DNA from 3 places in the Erwinia sp. INIA01 genome. Region 3 is predicted to be linked to each of the others. Evidence: predicted binding sites of a transcription regulator. Region 3 holds the regulator's gene; each other region holds the start of a gene.
What was found. Region 3 encodes sigma-54, which starts transcription at its own class of promoters, with help from an activator protein. Its sites were predicted from a motif close to GTTGGCACANNTTTCGCTNT; they were not measured.
Positions count from the first base shown of each region.

Region 1: a site for sigma-54 is predicted at 3,126-3,145, ahead of glnK (P-II family nitrogen regulator). Genes of this name have one in related genera too.
Region 2: a site for sigma-54 is predicted at 2,726-2,745, ahead of glnA (glutamate--ammonia ligase). Genes of this name have one in related genera too.

Region 1 is NZ_JAPDNC010000009.1:103,176-107,997, reverse strand. It holds gene OMR58_RS16700 (SmdA family multidrug ABC transporter permease/ATP-binding protein) at 1-1,169, shown strand, start outside; gene OMR58_RS16695 (SmdB family multidrug efflux ABC transporter permease/ATP-binding protein) at 1,159-2,928, shown strand; gene glnK (P-II family nitrogen regulator) at 3,196-3,534, shown strand; gene amtB (ammonium transporter AmtB) at 3,554-4,822, shown strand, end outside.
Region 2 is NZ_JAPDNC010000014.1:12,283-17,104, forward strand. It holds gene glnL (nitrogen regulation protein NR(II)) at 1-903, opposite strand, end outside; gene glnA (glutamate--ammonia ligase) at 1,167-2,576, opposite strand; gene typA (ribosome-dependent GTPase TypA) at 3,014-4,822, shown strand, end outside.
Region 3 is NZ_JAPDNC010000013.1:50,327-55,148, reverse strand. It holds gene lptC (LPS export ABC transporter periplasmic protein LptC) at 1-145, shown strand, start outside; gene lptA (lipopolysaccharide ABC transporter substrate-binding protein LptA) at 117-665, shown strand; gene lptB (LPS export ABC transporter ATP-binding protein) at 671-1,396, shown strand; gene rpoN (RNA polymerase factor sigma-54) at 1,443-2,876, shown strand; gene hpf (ribosome hibernation promoting factor) at 2,899-3,186, shown strand; gene ptsN (PTS IIA-like nitrogen regulatory protein PtsN) at 3,359-3,835, shown strand; gene rapZ (RNase adapter RapZ) at 3,897-4,751, shown strand; gene npr (PTS phosphocarrier protein NPr) at 4,748-4,822, shown strand, end outside.

The DNA.
Region 1 (4,822 bases), on a different contig from region 3:
AAAGCCTGACCAGCATTCGGATGATCAAAGCTTTTGGCCTGGAAGATCGCCAGTCGGCGCAGTTTGCCGACATTGCCCGTGATACCGGAGAAAAAAATCTGCGCGTTGCCCGGGTTGATGCCCGCTTTGATCCGACAATTTACGTGGCGATTGGCCTGTCGAATCTGCTGGCGATCGGCGGCGGTAGCTGGATGGTCTGGCACGGCGAGATAAGCCTCGGCCAACTGACCAGCTTTGTGATGTACCTCGGCCTGATGATCTGGCCAATGCTGGCGCTGGCGTGGATGTTTAACATTGTTGAACGCGGTAGCGCCGCATGGAGCCGCATCAAGGCGCTGCTGTCAGAGGCACCGACAGTCACCGATGGAACAACAGTTCTGCCGGAAGGGCGCGCGGAGTTGCGGGTAGCGATCGACGAGTTCCGCTATCCGGCCGCCGCTCAGCCCGCGTTGTCGGAAATTCATCTTAGTCTGGCTCCGGGACAGATGCTGGGGCTGTGTGGCCCGACCGGTTCCGGTAAAAGCACGGTGCTCGGCCTGATCCAGCGTCATTTTGATATCGATCGCGGGGATATCCGCTACCACGGTATTCCACTGACGGAACTGCAGCTGGACAGCTGGCGCAGTCGCCTGGCGGTGGTCAGTCAGACGCCGTTCCTGTTCTCGGACACTATTGCCAACAACATTGCACTCGGCAATCCGGGAGCGACTCAGGATGAAATCGAGCGGGCGGCAATGCTGGCTTCGGTTCACGATGACATTATACGCCTGCCAGCAGGCTATGAGACTGAAGTCGGGGAGCGCGGGGTAATGCTGTCCGGCGGGCAAAAGCAGCGTATTTCTATTGCCCGTGCGCTGCTGCTCAATGCCGAAATTTTGGTACTGGATGACGCGCTGTCGGCTGTCGATGGTCGTACCGAACATCAGATCCTGCACAATCTGCGCAGCTGGGGTGAAGGGCGCACCATCATCATCAGTGCACACCGACTCTCTGCCCTGACCGAAGCCAGTGAGATTCTGGTATTACAGCATGGCAAAATCGCCCAGCGCGGCAGCCATGAACAGCTGGCCGCTGCCAGCGGATGGTATCGTGATATGTATCGCTATCAGCAGCTGGAAGCCGCGCTGGACGAAGATGAATCAGAGCAGGGGGTGCCGCATGGCGAATGAAAACCGGCGGCTGTGGCCAACGCTTAAACGGCTGCTTTCCTATGGATCGCCGTGGCGGAAATCGCTGAGTCTGGCGGTGCTGATGCTGTGGGTGGCCGCAGCGGCGGAAGTGCTGGGACCGGTGCTGATTAGTTACTTTATTGACAATATGGTGGCGAAACACCATATGCCGCTGGGCCTGGCTGCAGGTCTGGTAACCAGCTTCCTGCTGCTGCAGCTACTGGCTGCGGCGTTGCATTACTGGCAGTCACTGCTGTTTAACCAGGCTGCGGTTGGCGTGGTGCAGCGCCTGCGTACCGACGTAATGGATGCCGCGCTGCGTCAGCCGCTCAGCGCGTTTGATACCCAGCCGGTCGGGCAAATCATATCCCGTGTCACCAACGATACCGAAGTCGTACGCGATTTGTACGTTACCGTGGTGGCGACCGTTTTGCGTAGCGCGGCGCTGGTGGGGGCAATGCTGGTGGCGATGTTCAGCCTCGACTGGCGCATGGCGCTGATTGCAATCGCAATTTTCCCGGCTGTGCTGATCGTTATGCTGATTTATCAACGCTACAGCACGCCAATTGTTCGCCGGGTGCGCAGCTATCTGGCAGACATCAACAACGGTTTTAATGAAGCGATCAACGGCATGAGCGTTATCCAGCAGTTCCGCCAGCAGGCGCGGTTTGGTGAGCGTATGGGGGCCGCCAGCCGCTCGCATTATCTGGCGAGGATGCAGACGCTGCGGCTGGATGGATTTCTGCTGCGGCCATTGCTCAGCCTGTTTTCCGCGATGATCCTGTGTGGCCTGATGCTGCTGTTTGGCTTTTCGTCGGTGGGGGCAATTGAGGTCGGGGTACTTTACGCCTTTATTAATTACCTTGGTCGCCTTAATGAACCGCTTATCGAGCTGACGACTCAACAGTCGATGCTGCAGCAGGCAGTGGTGGCCGGTGAGCGCATCTTCGAACTGATGGATGCGCCGCGTCAGCCCTATGGCGACGATCCGCAGCCGCTGTCCAGCGGCAGCATTGCTATTCGCGACCTGATTTTTTCCTATCGTACCGGTAAGCCGGTGCTGACCGATATCAACCTGGAAGTCGCCCCGCGTGATTTCGTTGCGCTGGTTGGCCATACGGGGAGCGGTAAAAGCACGCTGGCTAATTTACTGATGGGCTATTATCCGCTCAGTAAAGGTGAAATCCTGCTGGATGGCCGCCCGCTGGAGTCACTCAGTCATGCGTCGCTGCGGCAGAGTGTGGCGATGGTACAACAGGACCCGGTCGTGCTGGCGGATACCTTCTTTGCTAACGTTACTCTGGGGCGGGATATCAGCGAACAGGCGGTCTGGCAGGCGCTGGAAACCGTGCAGCTGGCCTCGCTGGCGCGAAGTATGAGCGACGGGATTTACACCCGACTGGGCGAGCAGGGAAACAACCTTTCCGTTGGGCAAAAACAGCTGCTGGCGATGGCGCGGGTGCTGGTGGCAACGCCGAAGATCCTGATCCTGGATGAAGCTACCGCCAATATTGACTCGGGTACAGAGCAGGCGATTCAAAAGGCACTGCGTGCTATACGCCAGCAAACCACGCTGGTCGTCATTGCCCATCGGCTTTCCACTATCACCGAGGCGGATACGATCCTTGTACTGCACCGTGGGCAGGCAGTGGAACGCGGTAATCATCAACAGCTGCTGGCAGCCCAGGGACGCTACTGGCAAATGTACCAGCTACAGCTGGCGGGCGAAGAGCTGGCTGCCGCAGAGAGCGAATCTTAACTGGTCAGGCGCTGCACCATATTCAGGCGAAAAAATAACCATTGCCCTGACTTAATGCACCGAATCCTCGCAAAACGCACCGTTAAGGTGCGTTTTTTCTATACTCCTCTTACAGGCTTTCTGTTCGCGGTATCCCATCCCAGGCTGCGCTTCAGATCCGCACTGACTAATCACCTGAAAACTGCCTGTTTTTCATTTCTGGCACAGCCTTTGCTTTAGTAAATCCGTGTTCGTGAAACAACCGTATTCAATACTGGAGGGGATCGTATGAAGCTGGTTACCGTGGTAATCAAACCGTTCAAACTGGAAGACGTGCGTGAAGCACTGTCATCTATCGGCATTCAGGGTCTGACCGTGACAGAAGTTAAAGGTTTTGGCAGACAAAAAGGGCATGCAGAACTTTATCGCGGAGCTGAGTACAGCGTTAACTTCCTGCCAAAAGTAAAAATTGATATTGCGATTGCAGATGACCAGATCGATGAAGTGGTTGATGTGATTAGCAAAGCTGCCTACACCGGCAAAATTGGTGACGGGAAAATCTTTGTTGCAGAACTGCAGCGGGTGATCCGTATTCGCACCGGCGAAACTGACGAAGCAGCACTGTAATTCGGGGCTAAGAATTGTGATGGGATGGGATAAAATGAAGAAACTCGCTAAGTTTGGCCTTGCCAGCATTGCTTTGTTACCGTCGCTTGCCATGGCTGCCGCACCGGCGGTAGCGGATAAAGCCGACAACGCATTTATGATGATCTGCACCGCGCTGGTGCTGTTTATGACAATTCCGGGCATTGCGCTGTTTTACGGCGGTCTGATTCGCGGTAAAAACGTGCTGTCCATGCTGACCCAGGTGGCAATGACCTTCGCTATGGTCTGCGTTGTGTGGATGGTTTACGGATATTCTCTGGCCTTCAGCGAAGGCAACGCGTTCTTCGGCAGCTTTGGCTGGGCGATGCTGAAAGGTATTGCGCCAACCACGCTGATGGGTTCCTTCTACCAGTACATCCACGTCGCGTTCCAGGCTTCCTTTGCCTGTATCACCGTGGGTCTGATTGTGGGTGCTATTGCTGAGCGTATCCGCTTTGCAGCCGTGCTGATTTTCGTACTGATCTGGCTGACCTTTGCTTACCTGCCAATTGCACACATGGTCTGGGCGGGCGGTTTCCTGGCTCAGGATGGCGCGCTGGACTTCGCGGGCGGCACCGTTGTACACATCAACGCTGCGGTAGCGGGTCTGGTCGGTGCTTACCTGCTGGGCAAACGTGCGGGCTTTGGTAAAGAAGCCTTTAAACCGCACAACCTGCCAATGGTGTTCACCGGTACTGCAATCCTGTACTTCGGCTGGTTTGGCTTCAACGCCGGTTCTGCAGGTACTGCGAACGAAATCGCCGGTCTGGCATTCCTTAACACCGTTGTAGCAACGGCGGGTGCAATGCTGACCTGGACCTTCGGTGAGTGGGCACTGCGCGGTAAACCTTCGCTGCTGGGCGTCAGCTCCGGTGCGATTGCGGGTCTGGTAGCGATTACCCCAGCCTGTGGTTACGTTGGCGTTGGTGGTGCTCTGATTATCGGTCTGGTTGGTGGTCTGGCTGGCCTGTGGGGTGTGACCACCCTGAAGAAATGGCTGCGTGTTGATGACCCATGTGATGTGTTCGGTGTTCACGGCGTCTGCGGTATTGTTGGCTGTATCCTGACCGGTGTGTTCGCATCTTCTTCACTGGGCGGCGTGGGTTATGCAGAAGGCGTGACCATGGGCCATCAGGTTTGGGTGCAGTTGGAAAGCGTTGCGCTGACCGTTGTCTGGACCGCTGTTGTCGCGTTTATCGGTTTCAAAGTGGCAGATATGATTGTTGGCCTGCGTGTTCCTGAAGACCAGGAGCGTGAAGGTCTGGACGTC
Region 2 (4,822 bases), on a different contig from region 3:
AAACAGCGTATCCTGCAGTTGTGCCGGGATGCCCGGGCCGTCATCTTCAATATCGATGCGCGCCACAAGGCGATAGCGTGTACCGTGCAGCGTGAGCTGAAACGCCGTACGGGTACGTAGCGTAATGGTTCCACCCTGATCGCCCAGCGCCTGCAGCGCGTTACGGACGACGTTAAGCAGAACTTGTTCGATTTGGTCGGGATCGTGTGGTAGCTCGGGCAGGCTGGGATCGTAATCCCGTACCAGAGAAACGTTATCGGGCAGCTCCATAGAAACCAGATTGACCACGCGTTCAGCCACCTGGTGGATACTCTGAGTAACGTGCATTCCCGGCTGCTGAGGGCCCAAAAGGCGATCGACCAGATTGCGCAGGCGGTCAGCCTGTTCAATGATAACTTTGGTGTATTCGGTTAAACCCGGATCGGGGAGCGCTTTGGCCAGCAGCTGTGCTGCGCCGCGTAATCCTCCCAGCGGATTTTTAATCTCATGCGCCAGACCGCGAACCAGATCGCGCGCAGCAACCTGTTGTGCATGCTGCAACTGCTCCTGGCTAAGACGACGCTGATTATCCATCGGCGCCATTTCCATCAGAATCAGACCATCCGGCAGGCGCTGTGCGGTCAGCGACATAATATGGGCGCGACTGTCGACCACCAGGGTCACTTCGCTGTCGGTGAAGCCCTGACCTGCATCCAGGTTCTCGAGCATCACTTCAATATTGAGAGAAAAATAACCAATCAGTTCCGGTAACGGCGTACCGAACAGCTTGCGGGAACTTTGCGCCAGCAATTGCTGCGCTGCGGGGTTGGCATAATGAATCACCAGCTCGCTATCAACTAACAAAATGCTGTTGATCAGTGAATTGAGAATCTGCCCAGCATCGGGCAGAGCGCCAGTTGCCATAAAGCGTTCTCCTGAGTCATTCGCGCGCACCAATTTAGTGCATTATAGTCATTTAACCCGGAAATCATCGCGTGAAACGATGAATTTGTGGAGAAAAAAGCCCATCCGAAGATGGGCTGAAAGTTTCCACGGCAACAAAATCCCAGGCGTTTATCGTGCTGGAGCTTGGCGGGTTCCTTAATCTCACCCACATGGCATAGCCATGCGGGTTTGGTCTTGGTTGCCGCCTCTCAGCGACAGGATATTCGCCGGGCTACTACTAATTAAACGCTGTAGTACAGTTCGAACTCGACTGGGTGCGGAGTCATACGAACGCGGTCCATCTCTTCCTGACGCAGGGCGATATAGGCATCGATAGTGTCTTCGGTGAACACGCCGCCACGAGTCAGGAACTCACGGTCTTCGTTCAGTGCAGCCAGTGCTTCGTCCAGAGAACCTGCAACTTTTGGAATCTCAGCTTCTTCTTCCGGAGGCAGGTCGTACAGGTTTTTGTCCATTGCATCGCCAGGGTGGATCTTGTTGATGATGCCGTCCAGGCCAGCCATCAGCAGTGCAGCGAAGCACAGGTATGGGTTAGCCGCTGGATCCGGGAAGCGCGCTTCGATGCGGCGTGCTTTCGGGCTGGTAACCACTGGGATACGGATTGAAGCTGAACGGTTACGGGCAGAGTAAGCCAGCATTACTGGCGCTTCGTAGCCTGGGACCAGACGCTTGTAAGAGTTGGTGGTTGGGTTTGCCAGGGCGTTGATCGCTTTAGCGTGCTTGATAACACCACCGATGTAGAACAGTGCCATTTCAGACAGGCCGCCGTATTTGTCACCGGCGAACAGGTTGGTGCCGCCTTTAGACAGAGACATGTGGCAGTGCATACCGGAGCCGTTGTCGCCAAACATTGGCTTAGGCATAAAGGTTGCTGTTTTGCCGTAAGCGTGAGCAACGTTGTGAACAACGTATTTGTAGATCTGAATTTCGTCAGCTTTTTTGGTCATGGTGTTGAAGCGGGTAGCCACTTCGTTCTGACCAGCGGTTGCCACTTCGTGGTGGTGAGCTTCAACAACCAGGCCCATCTGCTCCATGGTCAGACACATAGCAGAACGGATGTCCTGTGAAGAGTCGACCGGTGGCACCGGGAAGTAACCGCCTTTCAGACCTGGACGGTGGCCTTTGTTGCCGCCTTCGTATTCTTTACCGGTGTTCCAGCAGGCTTCGATATCATCGATAGCAACGTGAGAACCTGAAGTGCTGCTGCCGAAACGAATGTCGTCGAACAGGAAGAACTCTGGCTCTGGTCCAAACAGCACGGTATCCGCGATGCCGGAAGAACGCAGGAAGTCTTCAGCGCGCTTAGCGATGGAACGCGGGTCGCGGTCGTAGCCCTGCAGAGTGCCTGGCTCGAGGACGTCACAACGGATGATCAGGGTAGAGTCAGCGAAGAACGGATCGATCATCGCAGTAGTCGCGTCTGGCATCAGAACCATGTCGGATTCGTTGATGCCTTTCCAGCCACCAATCGAGGAACCGTCAAACATTTTGCCTTCTTCGAAGAAGTCAGCGTTAACCTGATGAGCGGGAATGGTCACGTGCTGCTCTTTACCTTTAGTGTCGGTAAAACGCAGGTCAACAAATTTGACTTCGTGCTCGTTCATCATCGACAGAACGTGTTCAGCGGACATACTTAACTCTCCTGGATTTTGTCATTGTCGTCGTGGTTAGAGAACTTAACGGGCGCGCTTTGCGTTTGGCTGCGCTGACTCCGAAAATTAAAGTCCTCTGACAAGCTATCAACCGTTGTGGAAACTGGCATTTTTCGCTTACAGATACTAAAGCGAAATCTATGCCAACTTTTTTATTCAGTGAAAAAAGCGCTATGATGCGCCCTCTCGAAAGACGAGGAGTGCACCATGATGGAAAATGCGCACTATTTTGGTGCTTTTGTATGATAGCTGGGCACCATTTTGGTGCAAATTTGCCATGCAGTGCAATCTTTGCACTGAAAATGGCATCAAATGCAATCCGAACAGTTAAATTTCTATGAAATATGTGATCCTGTTCAGTCCTTCGATTAATCCGTGTACAATAGCGCGCTATTTCTAATGCCTGAGGCAAAGCTGTGATCGAAAATTTGCGTAACATCGCCATTATTGCCCACGTTGACCATGGTAAAACTACCCTGGTTGATAAGTTGCTGCAGCAGTCCGGGACCTTCGATGCCCGTACCGAAGCAACCGAACGCGTAATGGACTCCAACGATTTGGAGAAAGAGCGTGGGATTACCATCCTCGCAAAAAACACCGCCATTAAATGGAATGACTATCGCATCAATATCGTAGATACCCCAGGACACGCCGACTTCGGCGGTGAGGTAGAGCGTGTGATGTCAATGGTTGACTCGGTGCTGCTGGTTGTGGATGCAATGGATGGCCCTATGCCGCAAACCCGCTTCGTGACCAAAAAAGCCTTCGCTAATGGTCTGAAGCCGATTGTAGTTATCAACAAAGTTGACCGCCCTGGTGCGCGTCCAGACTGGGTTGTCGATCAGGTGTTTGACCTGTTCGTAAACCTGGATGCTACTGATGAGCAGCTGGACTTCCCGATTATCTATGCTTCTGCATTGAACGGTATCGCGGGTCTGGATCACAACGATATGGCGGAAGACATGACTCCGCTGTATCAGGCAATCGTTGATCGCGTATCGCCACCACAGGTTGAGCTGGAAGCCCCACTGCAGATGCAGATCTCGCAGCTGGACTACAACAACTACCTGGGCGTAATCGGTATCGGTCGTATCAAGCGCGGTAAGGTTCGCCCTAACCAGCAGATCACCGTAATCGACAGCGAAGGCAAAACTCGCAACGCTAAAGTCGGTAAAGTTCTGACCCACATGGGCCTGGAGCGTATTGAAGCCACTGAAGCGGAAGCGGGCGACATCATCGCCATCACCGGTCTGGGTGAGCTGAACATCTCTGACACTATCTGCGACCCGCAGAACGTGGAAGCGCTGCCGGCCCTGAGCGTTGATGAACCAACCGTAACCATGTTCTTCTGCGTTAACACCTCTCCGTTCTGCGGTAAAGAAGGTAAGTATGTGACTTCACGTCAGATCCTCGACCGTCTGAACAAAGAGCTGGTGCATAACGTGGCACTGCGCGTTGAAGAAACCCCGGATGCTGATGCGTTCCGTGTTTCTGGCCGTGGTGAGCTGCACCTGTCCGTTCTGATCGAAAACATGCGTCGTGAAGGTTTCGAACTGGCGGTATCCCGTCCGAAAGTTATCTTCCGTGAGTTCGAAGGCCGTAAGCAAGAGCCATTCGAAAACGTAACCCTCGACATCGAAGAGCAGCACCAGGGCTCCGTGATGCAGGCGATGGGTGAGCGTAAAGGCGACATGAAAAACATGGATCCGGATGGTAAAGGCCGCGTGCGTCTTGACTACGAGATCCCAAGCCGTGGTCTGATCGGCTTCCGTAACGAATTCATGACCATGACTTCCGGTACCGGCCTGCTGTACTCCACCTTCAGCCACTACGACGACGTTCGTCCGGGCGATGTGGGCCAGCGCCAGAACGGCGTGCTGATCTCTAACGGCCAGGGTAAAGCGGTAGCATTCGCCCTGTTCAGCCTGCAGGATCGCGGTAAGCTGTTCCTGGGTCACGGTGCAGAAGTGTATGAAGGCCAGATCATCGGTATTCACTCACGTTCTAACGACCTGACCGTGAACTGCCTGACCGGTAAAAAACTGACTAACATGCGTGCTTCCGGTACTGATGAAGCCACCACACTGGTTCCACCACAGAAAATGACTCTGGAGCAGGCTCTGGAATTCATCGATGATGACGAACTGGTAGAAGTGACTCCGCAGTCCGTACGTATCCGTAAACGTCACCTGACTGAGAACGATCGTAAACGCGCAAACCGCGGA
Region 3 (4,822 bases):
CACCTCTAACGATCAAGTTACGCTTTATGGCCGCAGCTTTAACTCCACAGGAATGAAGATGCGCGGAAATTTACGGAAGAAAACTGCCGAGTTGATTGAAAAGGTCAAAACATCTTATGAAATTCAAAATGAAAAACAGCCTTAAGTTCCTGACGGCATCTCTGTTCCTCGCTGCCAGCGTTCCGGCTTTGGCCTTGACCGGGGATTCCGACAAACCGGTCAATGTCGACTCGGAGAATCAGGCACTGGATATGCAGGGGAACGTGGCCACCTTTACCGGTAAAGTGATCGTTACCCAGGGATCGATCAAGATCACTGCCGATAAAGTGGTAGTGACTCGTCCCGGTGGCGACAGCAATAAAACTATCGTTGATGCCTATGGCAATCCCGCAACCTTCTATCAGATGCAGGACAACGGTAAACCGGTTCAGGGACACGCGCAGAAAATGCATTATGAACTGGCCAAAGATTTTGTTGAGTTGACTGGTAATGCCTATCTGGAGCAGCTGGACAGCAATGTCAAAGGCGATCGCATTACCTATCTGGTCAAAGAGCAGAAAATGCAGGCTTACGGCAGCACCGGCAAACGCGTGACAACCGTACTTGTACCGTCACAGCTGCAGGATAAAAGCACAACGTCTAACGGTCAGAAGAAGAGTAACTAACTAACATGGCAACGTTAATTGCGGAAAACCTGGCGAAGGCCTACAAAGGCCGCCGCGTGGTTGAAGACGTCAGTCTGGAAGTGAAATCCGGTGAGATTGTCGGACTACTGGGGCCAAACGGGGCCGGCAAAACCACCACCTTTTATATGGTAGTGGGTATCGTTCCGCGCGATGCAGGCCGTATCGTGATTGATGATGAAGATATCAGTATCCTGCCCCTGCACGCGCGCGCGCGCCGGGGGATTGGTTATCTCCCTCAGGAAGCCTCCATTTTCCGCCGTCTGAGCGTTTACGATAATCTGATGGCGGTCCTGCAAATTCGTGAAGACCTGACCAGCGAACAGCGTGAAGATCGTGCCAATGAGCTGATGGCCGAGTTCCACATTGAACATCTGCGCGACAGTCTGGGCCAGGCGCTTTCCGGCGGCGAACGTCGCAGGGTTGAAATTGCCCGCGCGCTGGCTGCAAATCCCAAATTTATCCTGCTGGATGAGCCTTTTGCCGGTGTTGACCCTATTTCCGTTATTGATATTAAAAAGATTATCGAGCATCTTCGTGATAGCGGACTTGGTGTGCTGATTACTGACCACAACGTTCGTGAAACGCTGGCGGTCTGTGAGCGCGCTTATATCGTCAGCCAGGGGCACCTTATCGCACACGGTACGCCTGAAGAAATCCTTGCCGATGAGCAGGTGAAACGCGTCTACCTGGGCGAAGAGTTCAGACTCTGATAAGGTGGCCATAAGGTTTGTTTTTTAGGGAATTATTATCCTGAATATGAAGCAAGGTTTACAACTCAGGCTGAGCCAACAGCTTGCCATGACGCCACAGTTACAGCAGGCCATTCGGCTGCTGCAACTCTCTACGCTTGAACTACAGCAGGAAATTCAGCTGGCGCTGGAAAGCAACCCGTTGCTCGAGCAGAGCGATGTTCACGAGGAAATCGACTCTCGCGAATATCAGGAAACCGAAGCGCTGGATACCCGGGAAGCGCTTGAACAAAAGGATATGCCTGAAGAGCTGCCGCTGGATGCCACCTGGGATGAGATTTACACCGCAGGTACACCTTCCGGCACCGGTACTGACTACCATGACGACGAACTGCCGGTTTATCAGGGGGAAACCACCCAGTCACTGCAGGATTATCTGATGTGGCAGGTGGAGTTAACGCCTTTTACCGACACCGATCGTGCGATCGCGACTTCAATCGTTGATGCCGTGGATGAAACCGGCTATCTGACCATCTCGCTGGACGATATCCTCGATAGTATGGGGAATGAAGATCTCAGCCTGGATGAAGTTGAAGCGGTGCTGAAGCGCGTACAGCGATTCGATCCGGTGGGCGTATGTGCCCGCGATCTGCGCGACTGCCTGCTGGTCCAGCTTTCTCAGTTCTCTGACGATCTTCCTCTGTTGAAAGAAGCGCGGCTGATCGTTAGCGATCACCTCGATCTGTTAGCAAATCATGACTTCCGCAGCCTGATGCGCCTGACAAAGTTAAAAGAAGAGGTTCTAAAGGGTGCCGTTCAGCTGATCCAGTCCCTCGATCCACGTCCCGGACAGTCGATCAATACGCAGGAACCTGAATATGTCATTCCTGACGTACTGGTACGCAAAGTCGGTGCGCGCTGGACGGTTGAACTTAACGCCGACAGCGTTCCGCGTTTAAAGATCAATCAGCACTATGCTGCACTCGGCGGTTCAACCCGTAACGACAGTGATTCACAATTTATCCGTAGTAATTTGCAGGAAGCAAAATGGCTGATTAAAAGCCTTGAGAGCCGCAACGACACGCTGCTAAAAGTGACCCGCTGTATTGTCGATCAACAGCAGGCATTTTTTGAACAGGGCGAGGAATATATGCGGCCGATGGTACTGGCAGACATAGCCAGCGCAGTCGATATGCATGAATCAACTATATCGCGCGTAACAACGCAGAAGTATCTGCATAGCCCACGCGGTATATTTGAACTGAAGTACTTTTTCTCCAGCCACGTGAGTACTGAAGGCGGGGGGGAAGCCTCTTCTACTGCTATTCGTGCATTGGTTAAGAAATTAATTTCGGCGGAAAATCCCGCCAAGCCGCTGAGCGATAGCAAGCTGACTTCTCTGCTTTCTGAGCAGGGGATTATGGTCGCGCGCCGTACTGTGGCAAAATATCGAGAGTCTTTATCCATCCCGCCATCAAACCAGCGCAAACAGCTGGTCTGAAAGAACTGAGAAGGAAGACATCATGCAACTCAATATCACTGGACTAAACGTTGAAATTACCGAAGCCCTGCGCGAATTTGTGACAGCGAAATTCGGTAAACTGGAACAATATTTTGACCGGATTAATCAGGTCTATATTGTTTTGAAGGTGGAAAAAGTGACTCAAATTGCAGATGCGACGCTGCATGTGAACGGCGGGGAGTTGCATGCAACCGCAGAAGAAAAAGATATGTACGCGGCGATTGACGGCCTGGTCGATAAGCTGGCTCGCCAGTTAAATAAACACAAAGATAAGCTTAAACAACACTAAATTTCACCATGCGCTGATTGTCTCTGCAGCACCCCACATCGGGTTAAGCTAAAGTCAGCGGCGGCTCGTATCTTTATAAGGGTACGAGCCGCTAATCAATCAGGGGGTCAACGACGGCTATTAAAACGGCCTGAGTTAATCGCCATGCGGATGTGAACACGTAAGTGAAACTATGATGAACAACGATCTAAAACTGGAACTGGGCTCGGTCCTGAACCTGTCCTGCACCCGTAATGGTGTACATTGCCAGAGTAAAAAACGGGCGCTGGAAATTATCAGCGAACTGGCGGCCAAACAGCTAAACCTTCCGCATCAGACTATTTTCGAAGCAATTCTGACGCGCGAAAGAATGGGCAGTACGGGTATCGGTAACGGGATCGCCATCCCGCACGGTAAATTACTCGAAGATACGCTGCGGGCGGTTGGTGTATTTATCCACCTGGATCAGCCGATTGCCTTTGACGCCATTGATAATCAGCCAGTGGATCTGTTGTTCGCCCTGTTGGTCCCGGCAGACCAATGTAAAACTCACCTGCATACGCTTTCACTGGTAGCCAAACGTCTGGCAGATAAAACCGTTTGCCGACGTCTGCGCGCGGCCCAGAGCGATGAAGAGCTGTACGAGATCATCACGGAAGATCACGATTAAGCCAGCCGTTGTATATTCACCACGACATCCGTGGTAACAGGTTAAATTGGGGGAAGAGTTAATGGTGCTGATGATCGTCAGCGGTCGTTCCGGTTCAGGTAAATCCGTGGCGTTACGTGCGCTGGAGGATATGGGATTCTACTGCGTGGACAACCTCCCCGTGGTGCTGCTTCCCGATCTTGCTAATTCGCTCTCTGAACGCAATATGTCTGCGGCGGTCAGCATTGACGTTCGTAATATGCCGGAATCCCCCGAAGTTTTCGAAACCGCACTCAACAATCTGCCCGACTGCTTTTCGCCGCAGCTTCTGTTCCTGGATGCCGATCGCAACACGTTAATCCGTCGCTACAGTGACACTCGTCGCCTGCATCCCCTCTCCAGCAAAAACCTGTCGCTGGAGAGCGCTATTGATGAAGAAAGCGACCTGCTGGAGCCGCTGCGTTCCCGTGCCGATTTGATTATCGACACTTCGGAAATGTCAGTTCATGAGCTGGCCGAGATGTTGAGGACCCGGCTGTTAGGCAAGCGCGAGCGCGAGCTGACAATGGTATTTGAGTCATTCGGCTTTAAGCATGGAATCCCAATTGATGCCGATTATGTCTTCGATGTCCGCTTTCTACCAAACCCGCACTGGGACCCCAAACTGCGTCCGATGACCGGTCTCGATCGCCCGGTAGCGGCCTTCCTCGACCGCCATACCGAAGTGCATAATTTTATCTATCAGACGCGCAGCTATCTGGAACTGTGGCTGCCGATGCTGGAAACCAACAATCGCAGCTACCTGACCGTGGCGATTGGCTGTACCGGCGGTAAACACCGTTCGGTATATATCGCTGAGCAATTAGCCGACTACTTCCGTTCGCGTGGTAAAAACGTGCAGTCCCGTCACCGTACGCTGGAAAAACGTAAATCATGACCGTTAAACAAACCGTGGAAATCAGGAATAAGCTGGGCATGCACGCTCGTCCGGCAATGAAGCTTTTTGAA